Regions from separate parts of the Cobetia sp. PS-4MA genome, predicted to be linked through region 1. Evidence: riboswitches for the same ligand, from Rfam matches in the RefSeq annotation. Region 1 holds a riboswitch; the other holds the start of a gene.
What was found. A riboswitch is a leader RNA that binds a small molecule or an ion and turns the genes downstream of it on or off. The one in region 1 is predicted to bind thiamine pyrophosphate.

Region 2: it holds a riboswitch for thiamine pyrophosphate, as region 1 does, so the genes downstream of both, thiC (phosphomethylpyrimidine synthase ThiC) here and AC26AR_RS05875 (ABC transporter ATP-binding protein) in region 1, are expected to answer to the same signal.

What each region holds. Positions count from the first base shown of each region.
Region 1 is NZ_CM173107.1:1,368,609-1,376,538, forward strand. It holds gene AC26AR_RS05860 (MFS transporter) at 1-250, shown strand, start outside; gene AC26AR_RS05865 (ABC transporter substrate-binding protein) at 367-1,554, opposite strand; gene AC26AR_RS05870 (ABC transporter permease) at 1,620-2,387, opposite strand; gene AC26AR_RS05875 (ABC transporter ATP-binding protein) at 2,384-3,136, opposite strand; TPP riboswitch at 3,198-3,311, opposite strand; gene AC26AR_RS05880 (protein kinase family protein) at 3,437-4,396, shown strand; gene AC26AR_RS05885 (potassium/proton antiporter) at 4,518-6,227, shown strand; gene AC26AR_RS05890 (GGDEF domain-containing protein) at 6,426-7,556, shown strand; gene AC26AR_RS05895 (DEAD/DEAH box helicase) at 7,631-7,930, opposite strand, start outside.
Region 2 is NZ_CM173107.1:2,957,864-2,965,793, forward strand. It holds gene tenA (thiaminase II) at 118-777, shown strand; TPP riboswitch at 968-1,108, shown strand; gene thiC (phosphomethylpyrimidine synthase ThiC) at 1,235-3,244, shown strand; gene AC26AR_RS12635 (peptidylprolyl isomerase) at 3,375-3,653, opposite strand; gene AC26AR_RS12640 (hypothetical protein) at 3,741-4,247, opposite strand; gene AC26AR_RS12645 (phasin family protein) at 4,595-4,963, opposite strand; gene AC26AR_RS12650 (nuclease-related domain-containing protein) at 5,246-6,583, opposite strand; gene AC26AR_RS12655 (GNAT family N-acetyltransferase) at 6,745-7,930, opposite strand, start outside.

The DNA.
Region 1 (7,930 bases):
TCCTGCCGAGCACGAGCGGGCCGCCTTCACCAGCACCCAGAGTGCCGTTCAGCATCTGAGTTCTGCCGCGGGCAGTTATCTCGGGGCGGCGCTGCTGGTCAGCTCGCCGGGTGGCGCCCTTGAGGGCATGCCACTGCTCGTGGCGGTGCTGGTGGTCGCGCTGGTGATCCAGCCTGTGTTGATGGCGTGGCTGGCGCGGCGTCTGGCCAGGCGGGCGTCAGCCGGCAGCCCGGTGGATGGCAGGCGCTGACAGGAAGGTCTCGGGAGGCAAGGGGCGGGGGCATCCTCGCGTCATCTGGCAGAAAGCAAACGACGCCCTGTCGGGAAACCGGCAGGGCGTCGTCGTGTCTGTCATCGGCCGCCTATTCAGGGCGCGTTGACGTCGATGGCTAGGTGGTCGAGTGACTGGCGCTGCTTGATCATGCCGCGCTCGTAGAGGAAGTTCTCGAAGTCACGGTAGCGGCCGGCATCCAGTGCGGCCGGACGCAGGGCGAAGCGCGGCAAGGTGGCATACCAGGCTTTCTTGTTGAGCGCGGTATCGAGTGCCGGGTCGGACTCGCGGAACAGCTTCCAGCCCTTGTCAGGGTGGTTGATCATCCAGGCGGTGGCTTCACCGACGGCGGACAGGAAGGCGGCGTACTGCTCGTGCTTGCGAGAATAGCTGTCGCTGTTGGCGACGAAGATCAGTTCGTCATACGTCGGCACGCCTTCTTCCTCGATGTAGAAGGCGCGGCCCTTGACGCCTTCCTGTGCCATCTGGGCGAGTTCGAAGTTGCGGAATGCCCCAGTGACGGCGTCGACCTTGCGGGTCAGCAGTGACGGCGTCAGCGAGAAGTTGACGTTGGTCAGGGTGATGTCATCCAGTGTCAGGCCGCTGTTCTGGAGCATGGTGGACAGCAGGACTTCCTCCACGCCACCGACGGAATAGCCGACACGCTTGCCCTTGAGGTCGGCCATCGACTGGATGTCACTGTCCGCGCGCACGACCACCACGTTGAGCGGGGTGGCCACCAGCGTGCCGATGCGCACCAGCGGCAGCCCTTGATCCACCTGCAGGTGCAGCTGGGGCTGATAGCTGATGGCGATGTCGACGCGCTCCGCTGCGGCAAGCTTGGGGGGGACGCTGGGGTCTGCCGGAGCGATCAGCTCGACGTCCAGACCATGTTGCTTGAACAGGCCCAGTTCCTGAGCCAGCACCAGCGGCCCGTGGCCGGGATTGGTGTACCAGTCGAGCATGATCTTGAGGTGCGTGAGGGGCTTGGCATCGGTGGCGGCCGCTTGCGGGTCCTGCACATCGCCAGCGGCGGGGCGGGTCTGTTGCTCGGTCTCGGCAGCCTGCTTGGCAGAAGCGTCTGGCTCGAGGGTGGCACCGTCCTGCCCGGTCTTGGTGACCGCTGCCGCTGCACTGTCACTGGCGGTCGGGGCCTGGGGCTCGGCGCTGGCGCCAGTCTCGGCTGACAGGGCGAAGGTGCTCAGGCTGAGGGTTGTCAGCAGCGTCGCGAAGAGGCAGGACAGCTTGCCGGAACGGCGGATCGCCGATGGCGAGAATGGCATGGCGGTATTCCTTGTGGTGTCGAGAATGTGAGGCCGTCAGGGCATCGCCTGACAGCCGGAAGCGCTCAGTTCAAACGGGTCAGGCGATCCCGATGCCAGGGCATCAGGCGACGCAGCAGGGCATCCAGCGTGAAATACAGCAGCAGCGAAAAGGCGACCAGCACCAGCAGGGCCGCGAACATCAGGTCGATTTCCATGCGGGCATTGGCATTGAGCATCAGATAGCCGAGGCCCTGGCTTGCGCCGGCCCACTCACCGATGACGGCCCCGATGGGGGCGGCTGTCGCTGCCATGCGCACGCCGGAGGCCAATGCCGGCAGCGCGGCGGGCAATTGGACATGCAGCAGCAGTCGCCACGGGCTGGCACCCAGGGTATGGGCGAGATCCAGCCAGCCCTGAGGAGTCTGGCGCAAGCCGTCGTAGCCGGTGGAGGCCACGGGGAAATAGATGATCAGCGTGGCCATCACGACCTTGGAGAGCATGTCATAGCCCAGCCACAGCACCAGCAGTGGGGCGATGGCGAACAGCGGAATCACCTGGCTGATCAGCAGCAATGGCAGCAGGGTGCGCCGCAGACGAGGGATGAACGCCAGTGCCAGCGCGGTGCTCAGTCCGAGAAGGACCCCCAGTACCAGCCCGCCAAGAATCTCGGCGAAGGTGATGCCGGCGTGGTGTGCCAGCATCGGAGCCTGACGGACCAGCACCTCCGCGACTGCCAGTGGCGCTGGCAGGATGTAGGGCGGCACGGCCGTGGTGATGATCACCAGTTGCCAGAGTCCCAGCAGGACGGCGGCGCTGATGGCGAGATGACGCAGGGCATGCAGGCGTTTCATGGCGTCTCCTCGCCGTCGCGCAGGCGTGTGATCAATTCGGACTGGGCCTGCTGCAGGGCGGGCAGGTCCAGCGGCACCGGGCGAGGCGGCGAGAGCCCCGGCAAGCGGTCGAGCACTGCCCCCTGCTGGCTGTCGCGGCCCGGACGCAGTACCAGCAGTTGGTCGGCCAGGCGCAGCGCCTCGAGCGGGTCATGCGTGACCATCAGCACGGTGCGTCCGTCCAGCAGCCGGCTGGCGAGATCATGCAGTTCGAGTCGCGTGATGGCGTCCACTGCGGAGAAGGGCTCATCCATCATCACCACTGGAGCCTGCTGGTAGAGCGTCCGCGCCAATGCAACGCGTTGGCGTTGGCCGCCGGAGAGGGCGTCTGGCCAGGCCTGCTCGCGCCCCTCCAGACCCACCGCTGCCAGCAGTTCGCGGGCCCGCTCGGTATCGCGAGGGCGACGATGGAGGTCATCTCCCAGACACAGATTGTCCAGCACCCGGCGCCAGGGCAGCAGCAGGTCCTGCTGCGCCATCCAGGCGACGCGACCCGCCAGTGGCTTGCCGTCATCGGTGGTGAGTTCCAGCGTGTGATGGTCGGGCATCTCGAGGCCGGCCAGCAGGCGCAGCAGTGAGCTCTTGCCACAGCCCGAGCGGCCCAGCAGGGCCGTCCAGCTTCCGGCATCCAGACGCGCCGACAGATCACGAAACAGCGTATGGCTGGCGTAATCGATGCGGGCGTTGTTGAGGGAGAGTCCCAGCGACACAGTGTCATCCGTGGTCAGGCGGCATGCCGAGGGGAGGAAGCACGCAGGGCGCCTGACGCTTGGGCAGGTGACCGGAATTCCCTCCGCCGGTATCAACCGGATCAGGTTCCAGGGGTTGCCATGCGACGTGACGCATCGGCTCTCAGCCCACTTTCGGGCACCCCCATCCAGGCCGACAGTGTACCGTCACCTGCCCGCCGGTTGCATCCCTGCCATCGTCGGGGTGGCTGTCGTGTGGCTATGCTGCATGGCCCGGTGTTGGGTATGCTATCGAGGTATCGCAGCCTCAAGGAGATCAACATGCCTGATACCCCGGATCTCTCGACCTGCTCCAGCGGTTATCCCGTGCCACCGCGGCGACCCGTGATGCCAGACGCGACATCCGTGCCCAATGGCTGGCCGGAGGATGCGCTGACTCGCCGTCTTTCCACCTATCTGGGGCATGCGCTGGAGCCGCTGGCACTTGCCTGGCCGGATAGTGCCAACTGGTTGTGGCGACAGCGTGGCGGCACCCCCGGCCTGATCAAGCTGGCGCGGACCGGCCCGGATCACGACCCCTTCTGGCGAGCGATGCGCGGTGTCTTCGGCGCCGATCGCTGGGCGCAACCTGAGGCCCTGACACGGCTGGCGGGCGCGTTGCCGGCGCGTTTGCCCATCCCTCCGCTGCCGCTGACCTATCTGGGACGTCTCGATGGCGCGCCCGTCTGGCACCTGCCGTGGTCCAGCGGTCAGCCCAGTGATCTCAGTGACACCTTCTGTGAGTTGCTGGGAGATCAGGTCGGGCGGCTGCATCAGGACACCGTGTCCGGCTTTGGCCAGCCCCTTGCCCAGCCCATGCCGCTGCTGCATTGGAATGCCCGCGTGACGCGTTTTCTCGCGCGCCATCCCCTGTCCCACGAGCTGGGGGACCTGCCATCACGCACCTTCTCGCATCCCGCTCGCGCCGTCTGGAGTCTGCCGGACCTGCGCGCGGACCAATATCTGTGCGCCGCCACCGGCTGGGTATGGAGCGACTGGGAGGCACTGGTGTGGGCTCCGATCGAGTTCGACTGGGCACTGATCGAGTTGTTGCTGGAGACGCCGAGTCAGCGTGAGGCCTTCCTCGCCGGTTATTCGCGTCATGGGCGCATGGTCGATATCGACGGTCAGCGTGAGCTGTGCCGAGCCCTGTTGTGGGCGATGGAAGCCTTCGGTCCGACCCGCTACGCCGAGCTGGCGGCAGCCCCGGCCTGGGTGTCGCCGAGAAGCCTGACATGTTGATCGCAAGTCCATGAATATTTGAGAAATTTCTCTGCAGCCTCGTCGCTGACATGGAATACTGTCTCTGGGCCGTCGCAGACGTGATTCGAGACTTGGTGCCGGGAATGGCGGGGGAGCACACGTGGTAGAGAATCTGAACTATTACTTCTTGCTGGCGGGCATGCTCATCGCCTTGAGCGTGCTGGCAAGTCGGGTCTCGGCTCGTCTCGGCATGCCCCTGCTGTTGCTGTTCCTGGGACTCGGCATGCTGGCGGGGGAGGATGGCGTGCTCGGCATCCAGTTCGATGATGCCTCTACCGCGTACCTGATCGGCAATCTGGCGTTGGCACTCATTCTGCTCGATGGCGGTCTGCGCACCCGCCTCTCGACCTTCCGTGCGGGTCTCAAGCCGGCATTGGTGCTGGCGACCGTCGGGGTCTTCATGACCAGCGGGCTGGTGGGGCTGCTGGCCATGTGGCTGTTTGACCTGACCTTGATCGAAGGCCTGCTGGTCGGGGCCATCGTCGGCTCCACCGATGCCGCCGCCGTGTTCTCGCTGCTGGGCGGGCAGGGGGTGCACCTCAACGAGCGGGTCGGGGCGACGCTGGAGATCGAGTCCGGTACCAACGACCCGATGGCCATCTTCCTCACCATCACCCTGGCCGAGATACTGACCGGACAGCTGACGGGGGTCGCCGCCGGACTCATGAGCTTCGCGCTGCAGTTCGGGGTCGGCGCGGGCATGGGGATCGCCGGTGGCTGGTTGATCGCCCGTCTGATGCGCTATCTGGATCTGGCGCCCGGCCTCTATTCCCTGCTGGCGCTGGCGCTGGGCCTGAGCCTGTTCGCGACGACCAATGAGCTCGGTGGCAGTGGCTTCCTGGCCATCTATCTGTGTGGCCTGATGATCGGCAATCATCCGGGGCGCCACCTCGAACACATCCTGCCGGTGCATGATGGACTGGCCCACCTGTCCCAGATCGTGCTGTTCCTGATGCTGGGTCTGCTGGTCTCACCCTCCACGATGCTGCAGTTCGCGCTGCCAGCCGCCATTCTGAGCGTGGCGCTGATCCTGTTCGTGCGCCCCCTGGCCGTGATCCTGTGTCTCAAGCCTTTCTTCCGCTTCCGCTGGCGAGAGCTGTGGTTCATCAGCTGGGTCGGGTTGAGGGGGGCGGTGCCGATCGTGCTGGCGATCTTCCCGGTGATCACCGGGGTCGAGAATGCCGGCGTCTACTTCAATGTCGCCTTCTTCGTGGTGATCATCTCGCTGCTGGTGCAGGGCTCGTCGCTGGCTCCCATGGCGCGCAAGCTCAGGGTGGTGGTGCCGCCGGGCGCGCAGCCCAGCCGCCGCAATCTGCTGGGCATCATGCCCGTCAACGATTACGAGATGCTGGTCTACCGGGTCGACAACACGGCGCTGGAAGGCGTGGCATTGCGCATGCTGCGCTTCCCCTCCGGGGCCAAGGTCGGGGCACTGTTCCGCAACAAGGTGCTGATCCATCCCAAGGGCAGCACCTGTCTGCATCAGAAGGACGTGCTGTGCGTCGTCGGGCGCTCCTGCGATGTGCCAAGCCTCAATCGCATGTTCAATGGCGAGAGTCTGCAGCATGAACAGCGCGCCTTCTTCGGCACCTTCACCCTGGAAGGGGATGCCAACATGCAGGATATCGCCGATGTCTACGGACTGACGCTCTCTCAGGGCGAGCAGCACCTGACCATCGCCGAGTTCATCACCCGCAGAGTCGGCGGGGTGCCGGTGGTCGGGGATGATGTCGACTGGCATGGCATTCACTGGGTGGTGAATGAGGTCGAAGGCAATCGCATCACCAAGGTGGGGCTGCGCCTGCATTGACGCGGTTCTTTGCGTCGTGACCCGGTTCTGCCTGTCGTGACGCCAGGCTGGCTCGGCGCTTGGTGGCGGGTTTATGCATTGCGTGTAATGTGCTGATCTCCTTTCGACTGAGGGATGACGTACCCTTGGCTCGTCAGGCCTTTACCCGCCTGGTCTGGCTGGCCACGAATGGTGGTCAGCAGCCAAGGAGATAGTCTCATGGGCAGTCCACATCCACACCTTGCGCGCTGGCTGTTGCGATTCGAGGATTTCCCACCAGGCCTCACCGAGGACGAGAAGACCTTCCACGCCACCTTCAATGTGGTGTATGTGCTCGCGATAGCGAGTCACCTGCTGTATGCCGGTCTGATGCTCTGGCTGGGAGAGATGGGCATTCTGGCGCTGGATCTGGGCATGCTGGTGGTGGACCTTGTCTGTCTGCAGCTGCATCGCGCGCGCCGAGAGGTACTGGCCGCCAACCTGCTGGCATTGGGTACCTGTGCCCAGATAAGTCTGTCCCTGGGCTATTTCGGTCCAGCCCCCGGTTTCGATTATTTCTATTTCGGTGCGCTGCTGTGCATCTACTGCATTCGCATGCCCTTCACGCGACGTCTGCTGCTGTGTCTCATCTGCCTGAGCATGCCGCTGCTGGCCTATGTCGTGCTGATGTTCCAGGGGGTGGCCAATCCGCTGCCGCCCGGGTGGGCATTCGCGTTCCGACTGATCAATCTCTGCGTTCTGACCGTGTTCTTCACCCTCGTGCTGGTACAGATGGGGTGGTCGGCGGATCGCTTGCGCCAGCGTTTCGAGTCACGCGAGCGGTTCGATGAGTTGACCGGGGCGCTGAGTCGCGCGGAACTGATCGACAAGGGGCGTGAGATGTTGATGGGGACACAGCCCATCAGCGTGATGATGGTGGATGTCGACCACCTGGGGCTGATCAACGAGACCTGGGGGCGCGCGGCGGGCGACCAGGTGCTCAAGGAGTTGGTGAAGCGCATGCGCAGTATCCTGCGCGGAGAGGATCTGATCTGTCGCTATGGCGGGGAGGAGTTCGTGCTGCTGAGTCCGCGGCTGCATGGTGAGCGCGCCGACCAGGTGGCGGAGCGTCTGTGCAAGGGGGCCTCGGCATTGCCCTTCGTCATCAATGACGGCATCAACAGTCTCGATGTCAGTCTCTCGATCGGCGTCGCCCAACGCCAGTCCGGGGACAAGGATCTGGAAAGCCTGATCGCCAAGGCGGACGTCAACCTGTTCCGCGCCAAGCGCGAAGGCTGCAATCGTTTCGTCAGCGACAACCAGCTGGGGCCGGTATCGCGCAGCAGCGAATCTCACGGCAGCAGGTCGTGAGGCGGTGATCAGCAGTGAGAGCGACAGTGGAGGAGGTTCCACTGTCGCGGTGTCGCGTACGGTGCGCGAATGGCTCAGCGCTTGCCGGCAGGTCGGCGGCGAGCGCGGGCCGGCTTGCGTGGCAGCGGGTCCATCGTCGAGGCGGGCACGGCGAGTCCGGGCTCGAACCCTTCGATCACCACACGCTCGATGAAGCTGCCCAGATGCTGCTCGATGGCGCACAGGTTGCGGAAATCATCACGCGATACCAGTGAGATGGCTTCACCGCTTGCCCCGGCGCGTCCGGTGCGTCCGATACGGTGCACATAGTTCTCTGCCTCATCCGGCAGGTCATAGTTGACCACCCGCTGCAGGTCATCGATGTCGATGCCGCG
Region 2 (7,930 bases), 1.6 Mb from region 1:
GTGAACGCCGCACCTCCCCCCGCTTTTTCCCTGCAGATTGCCGGACCTGACCACGCTCGAGCCAGACCTTTGCCACTCCATCACGGATTGGCAGCACGCTCACCGAGGGATGCGTCGATGCCCAGCTTTTCAGACCTGACCAGTGCCTGCGCCGAGGAATGGCGCGACTATCTCGAGCATGACTTCGTTCGCCAGCTCGGGGAAGGTCGTCTGCCAGAGGAGTCCTTCCGCCATTACCTGCAGCAGGACTACCTGTTCCTGATCCACTTCGCGCGCGCCTGGGCGCTGGCCGCCTACAAGAGCCGCACCCTCGCGGAGCTGCGTCAGGCCACGGCCAGTCTCGACACCATCCTCAATACCGAGCTCGATCTGCATATCGGCTACTGCAGCGAGTGGGGCATCAGCGAGGATGACCTGAGTGAGCTGCCGGAATCCCGCGCCACCCTGGCCTATACCCGTTACGTGCTGGATTGCGGCCAGCGCGGCGATCTTCTCGATCTTCACGTGGCGCTCGCGCCCTGCCTGATCGGCTACGGCGAGATCGCCGAGTGGCTGCTGGATCAGGACACCACCGAGATCGAGGACAATCCGTACGCGGACTGGATCGCGATGTACTCCAGCGATGACTTCAAGGAAGCGGTGGACGCCGAACGAGAATGGCTGGACGCTCGGCTCTCGGAGGTCTCGGAGCGCCGGCTGGGCGAACTGGTGGATGTCTTCCGCGATGCGACACGTCTCGAGATCGACTTCTGGCAGATGGGCCTTGATCGCGACTGATCCGTGGCTGGCCGTCGCCTGACAGGCCGCGCCAGCGCGAACGGAAGACACACCGATTTTCATCGGCCTGGGGACGTGGTCCTCTCGCCAATCATCCAGACACACCACAGGCCATCAGAGCCTGAATGCGAGCACGATGACCTGGGCCAGCACAACGCTCAGCACAGGTCATGCCCGCATTGAATTCTGAGCACGCTTGACGGGGTGCCGGTGGAACCGGCTGAGATCCTGCATGCATCACCTCGCCGCCAAATGGGCGAGGCTGCCAGCAAGGGGTCCCGTGGAACCTGAACCGGTTAGGACCGGCGTAGGAATCAAGCTGATGGTCAGCCGCTGCCCGCGGCCGCCTCGCTCCCGGGCCACCTGTTGGCAAGGAGTCGGCGATGGCCATCCTCTCCCTGCGCACGGTCTTCCCATGATGACGTCTGCCGTGACGTCGCCCTTTGAGGAGACCTGCATGAGCACTACCCCCACGACTCAAGATCCGCAAGCCACCAACGCCGCCGAACCGTCGCTCGCCCCCCAACCTGAGGCTGCGCCGAAGGCGCGCGCCCGTGCCGGTCGCAAGGATGGCAGTCGCCATCTCGCCAGCGAAGCCCGCGTCGACGCCGCCGCCATCGCGCCGCTGAGCGGCTCGCGCAAGATCTACATCGAAGGCTCTCGCCCGGACATCCGCGTGCCCATGCGCGAGATCGGCTGCTCGCCGACCCAGACCTCCAGCGGTCTGGAAGAGAATCCGCCGATCGTCGTCTACGACACCTCCGGCCCCTACACCGACCCGGCGGTCGAGATCGACATTCGTCGCGGGCTGGCGCCACTGCGCGAGAAGTGGATCGAGGAACGCGGCGATACCGAACAGCTCAATCAGCTGAGCAGCGAGTATGGTCGCGTGCGCCAGGCCGACCTGCGCCTGTCGTCCCTGCGTTTCGAGCTGGACCACCGCCCGCGTCGTGCCCTGCCGGGCAAGAATGTCACCCAGCTGCACTATGCGCGCCAGGGCATCATCACGCCGGAGATGGAGTACATCGCGATTCGTGAGAATCAGCGTCGTATCGCGCTGCGTGAGGAATATCAGGGCAGCGACTCCGTCGAGAGTATTCTGGGCCACCAGCACCCGGGTCACAGCTTCGGCGCCAACCTGCCCGACGAGATCACCGCCGAATTCGTGCGTGAGGAAGTCGCGCGTGGCCGCGCCATCATTCCCGCCAACATCAATCACCCGGAAAGCGAGCCGATGATCATCGGCCGCAACTTCCTGGTGAAGGTCAACGGCAACCTGGGCAACTCGGCGGTCACCTCCTCCATCGAGGAAGAGGTCGACAAGATGACCTGGGCGATCCGCTGGGGCTCCGACACCGTGATGGATCTCTCGACCGGCGCCAACATCCACGAGACCCGTGAATGGATTCTGCGCAACTCTCCCGTGCCCATCGGCACGGTGCCGATCTATCAGGCGCTGGAGAAGGTCGATGGCGTGGCCGAGAATCTTGATTGGGAGATCTTCCGCGACACGCTGATCGAGCAGGCCGAGCAAGGCGTCGACTACTTCACCATCCACGCCGGCGTCCTGCTGCGCTATGTGCCGCTGACCGCCAGCCGCGTGACCGGCATCGTCTCGCGCGGTGGCTCCATCATGGCCAAGTGGTGTCTGGCGCATCACGAGGAAAGCTTCCTCTATCGCCACTTCGAGGACATCTGCGAGATCTGCAAGGCCTACGACATCAGCCTGTCACTGGGCGATGGCCTGCGCCCGGGCTCGGTGGCCGATGCCAATGACGCCGCCCAGTTCGGCGAGCTCGAGACGCTCGGCGAGCTGACGAAGATCGCCTGGCAGCACGATGTCCAGGTCATGATCGAAGGTCCGGGTCACGTGCCGATGCACCTGATCAAGGAGAACATGGACAAGCAGCTCAGCGAGTGCGACGAGGCGCCCTTCTACACCCTCGGCCCGCTGACCACCGACATCGCCCCGGGCTACGACCACATCACCTCCGGTATCGGTGCCGCGATGATCGGCTGGTTCGGCTGCGCCATGCTCTGCTACGTGACCCCCAAGGAGCACCTGGGCCTGCCCAACAAGGACGACGTCAAGACTGGCATCATCACCTACAAGATCGCCGCGCATGCCGCGGACCTGGCCAAGGGGCATCCGGGCGCGCAACGTCGTGACAATGCACTCTCCAAGGCACGCTTCGAGTTCCGCTGGGAAGACCAGTTCAATCTGGGCCTTGACCCGGACACCGCGCGCAGCTTCCACGACGAGACGCTGCCCAAGGATTCGGCCAAGGTCGCCCACTTCTGCTCCATGTGCGGGCCGAAGTTCTGCTCGATGAAGATCACCCAGGAAGTCCGCGACTACGCCAACGAACACGGCCTGACCGGTGACGCCGACAGCGTGATGGCCGGCATGCAGGAGCAGGCTGACAAGTTCAAGCGCGAAGGCAGCCAGCTCTATCAGGAGGTATAGGTAGAGGGATTGGCGCACGAAAGGCTGACGCGCTGAGCCGCACGAAAAACGCCCCGACCATCACTGGTCGGGGCGTTTTCAATGGCCTGCTGCCAACCGCTCATGACACGTCATGAGCGTGATCCAGAGATCACGTGCGGCTGGTGACTTCCAGCAGGTGATAACCGAACTGGGTCTTCACCGGGCCCTGCACGGTGTTGATCGGTGCGCTGAACACGACTTCGTCGAATTCCTTGACCATCATGCCCGGGCCGAAGGCGCCCAGGTCACCGCCACTGCGACCGGACGGGCAGGAGGAGTGCTCGCGAGCGGCATCAGCGAAATCGCGGCCGTTCTCGATTTCGGTCTTGAGAGCTGCACACTGTTCTTCGCTGGAAACGAGAATATGACGCGCTGTGGCCTGTGCCATGTCTATCACCTGTCACTGATCGAATAAATGCCGCCGGCAATCACTGGCGGCGTGGCAGCACATTGTGGCCCAAGGCGACGCTCGCCGCTAGCGTCCGCCACAGACCCGGCGCTGATACTGGATGGCATCAAGGTCGCTGCTGCCCAGCAGCGCCGCTGTGGCAGCATTGCATTCCGCCTCAGCCAGTTGATCGGCACCTGATGATTCAGCCCACTGGATATTGCCGATGCTGGGCTGATAGCTGACCGCCGCATGGCAGGCCATGCGCCGCGTACTGTGGTAACGCTGGGAGGGCAGGGTCGGAGGATTGGCGGTCATTTCCTGACAGGTGGAAGCGAACATCTCACTGGCCGCCTGGCTGCAGCGGGTATGTGCCATGGCATTCTGCCGCTGGTTGGCACACACGGAGTCATTGAGAACACGCCACTGCAAGGTATCGAAATCGATCATCTGCCCTTGATAGCGGGTCTCGACATGTTCTCGCTGAAGCCCTGCTGTCGACGTCAGATGAGACGCTACCCCCTCCCCGAATTGCCCACTCATGCCGGATACCGCGTCCATTAATGCTGCCAATGCCGCACTGACAGAATTCATCACACACTCCTTGTGTTGATGCCTCCCGGCATATGCCGCCGGGGAGCCTTGCTCGATCATCCATGACCGTCACTTGCGGTGATATGATCTGGTAACGCTGCCTGGTAACGCTGCCTGGTAACGCTGCCTGATAACCCTGCCGGATAAGACCGACCGATAGCGTCAGCGCGCTCACTGCGATATTACCCGCTCACCGCCATCATTGCCTTGACGCTCAAGGGGATGGTGCCAACGCTTCCTCCTCCCGCAACGAGCCATCAGATTCAAGACTCCAGACGCGCGAACGCCCACCCGGAAGACCGGATGGGCGTTGTAGACGCTCGCCTGAGAGCGTCAGCAGCAGCCGCTTACTTGGCGACTTTCTGCATGGCCTCGGAGGCGGACTTGGCATTGTTCTCTGCCAGTTCCTGACCTTTCTTGGCGTATTCCTGGTTCAGCTCGACCACCTTCTGGGTGTCGTTCTGAAGCTTCTCGCCCAGAGACTTGACCGTCTCCTGCTGTTCCTTGACGAAGTTCTTCAGGCCTTCGCTGTCCTTGATCTCGAGCATGGAACGCGCCTGCGCCATGGAGGTGTCAACGTAGGACTTGGTCAGATCCATCTGAGCGCTGACCAGCTTCTCGCTGTAATCGAGGCTCAGGGCGCTGAAAGCACGCAGCGGAGCGAAGAACATGTCGTCGAACTGCTGAGAGGCCTTCTCAAGATTGGTGTTGAACATGGGGCACCCTCCAGGGTTTGGCATCACACGGAAAATGAAGCGGAGCTTTGCTCCGTTGGCTACCAGGACTGAACCAAGCTTGTGAGCCATGAGGTCGAGATCTCACTGCAAGCCAGCATTCTCGACAGGTTCCATCCTCGCTGCAGTGCAGCATAAGCCACCTCTTGCTGCACTGCAACATCAGGAACGCAATATTGATCAACCCCCTTGCCCTGCGAGTCTGCTGCCGGGCTGACTCCCCTCTTGTCCAGAGACGCCAAGCCCCTGAATGTCATGAAGATTTCAGTCGCTCGCACGACATCGCTGGCACAACATCCTGTCGCCCAGCAATTCGCGCTGACCCTCGCTACGACATAACGCCACACTGGCCTTGGACAACCAGCGACGACACTCATCACAACGTGGCTGCAGGTATTGCATCTCATCATGGCCAGACCCCATGCCACGATGGCCGTGCGACACGTCAGAGGCTTTCGCGCCAGCGGAAGACACGCCCTGCAGCCTCACGTCAGAAACTGAAGGCTGCCAGTCCTGAGCCTGCAAGCCGTGGCACGTGGACGAGGGCATGGTCTGCGTCATGCCGGACATCAGTGTCTGGAAAGAGGATGAGATGGCCTTTGGAGGAGTGGCCCGGCGAGTCTCGGAAGGTGTTGGCCCCTCCTCACGAGGCGTGACCTGAGGAGCGTCATCCCCGCTTGAAGAAGGGATGGCGTCATCACGCACGGGGGCCACCGAGGGGGAAGCGGATGGGTCCTGGGGTGGCGCCCAGGCGTAGGCCGTCTGCTCATCGGGATGGATGGCCACGGTGGCATGTTCTGACAAGCCGAGTCGCGACGCCCAGTCGACCCGTGATGGGCCATGCTGCGCCAGGATGGCACGACCGAGACGCCTCAGACGACGCGGGTCGATCCGGTGGGTGAAATCACGCATGCGGGCGACGGAGGCCGCCCCGCTCCCCAGATTGAGGCATTCTTCGGACAACCCGCGCAGGTCCACCAGCGCTCGACTGTCCAGAATATCTTCGGGAGGCCGGCTGACCTGTTCCTCGGCGGCAATGACCAACCGATGCGTCAATTGTGGCTGCAGCACCATCCCGAGTCTGGAAGGCAGGAGACCTGAGCTCTCCAGCCAGCGGCGAAAGCACTGCTGCTGTTCCTTGAGTGCCAGCAGCGGTGATGGCGTCAACCGCAACTCATCACCGCTATGAACGACCTCCCCGATATCTTCCAATGAGCCCTGCCCGACGGAAGCGCCTTGCTCGACAGAGGGGCCCTGGTGCGCGCTCAGCTCGCCAAATGGCGAGATCGTCAGCGGGAGATCAAAGCAGGACGCATCCAGTACCCAGAATTGCATGAGGCGATTGATCAACACGTGATCCAGCTCGATCACGCCATCATCCCCTTCCAGGCGCAGGTCATGCAGCACGACCCAGTCATCGCGCGACTCGAACAGAGTGTTCAGGAATCGGGCGAGCGAACGACGACGCTCCTGATGCGCTCGAACGCCTCGCAGCATCCTCAGAACCTGCTGGCGCTCCTGGGTGCTCAAGGTGGCATTCTGCGCCAATACCTCAAGTACCAGAACGTCATACTCCCTGGAGTCACAATCCTTGAGCAGCATGGGAGCCTCTAAATTTAGAACATTAAGATGTTTTCAGTGTAGTCATCGCAGTGCCATCTCTGCCACCTGCTACCTGTCAGGGCATCCACCAGCCAGGGGGAACAAGCAGGGGAGAAACGGGTACAGGGCAGATCTTCAGGATAGCGCTTCAGGACAGACCTTCAGGATAGATCAGGCTGATGATGATAGGGCAGCATCGCCTCCACCTGGCGTCGCGCCCCGCTCAACCAGCGCGCTTCCTCCTCAAGCGCGTCAGCCACGGCTGACTGCAGTCCGGGATGTACCAGCCAGTGCAATGACCAGGTGTCATAGGCCGAGAAGCCGCGGCTGATCTTGTGCTCACCCTGTGTGCCCGGATCAAAGCGCGTCAGTCCCCGCTCAAGGCAGAACTCCAGCCCCTGGTAATAGCAGACCTCGAAATGCAGGCAGTCCGCCTGCACTTCACTGCCCCACCAGCGCCCATAGAGGCAATCGGCACCGACAAGGCACAACGCAGCCGCCACAGGATCGCCATGTTCATCACGCGCCTGCACCAGCAGCAGCTGCTCGGGCATGCTGCGCCTTAAGCGCTGAAAGAACGCCAGTGTCAGGTAGGGCCGTTGTCCGCGCTCCAGATAGGTCATGCAGTAACAGCGATGGAATGCTTCGAGATCGCTCTCACCGATGGCTTCACCGCTGAGACGCGCGAGGGTGATGCCCTGCTCGAGCACCTTGCGGCGCTCGCGGCGGATCTCCTTGCGTCGCTTGGAGCGCAGACTGCCCAGCCACTCATCGAAGTCTCGCTCACCTCGCGACTGCCAGTGATACTGCATGCCACCACGCAGCATCAGCTGCGGACTGACGGCTTGCCAGTCGCGGCACTCGTCGAGATCCGCGAACAACAGATGAAAGCCACTGTGCTCAAAGCGTCGCAAGGGCCCGCCTGCGTCGACGGCGGGTGCCACGCCGGCCTGAAGCCTGGGCCACAACCAGGCAAGCAGCGCTCGGCGGGAAGGGCCTCCCGTCTCCGATGAGGCCAGGACCAGCCGCGGACCAGCGCTCGGCGTGAAGGGAACTGCCGACAGCTGCTTGGGATAATAACGCCCACCGGCCTGCTCCAGCGCCTCGGCCCATTGCTGGTCAAAGACATACTCGCCCCGCGAGTGCAGCTTGAGATAGCGCAGCAAGCCGGCGACAAGCCGTCCTGACTCGTCACGCACCAGCAAGTGCGCCGGGTACCAGCCCGTAGACGCGCAGGCCGCGCCGCTGTCTTCCAGTGCACGAAGATAGGCATGTTGCAGAAAGGGATACTCTTTTCCCGCCAGCGCATCCCATTCTGCGGGCGTGACAGCGCTGATCGACGAGAGC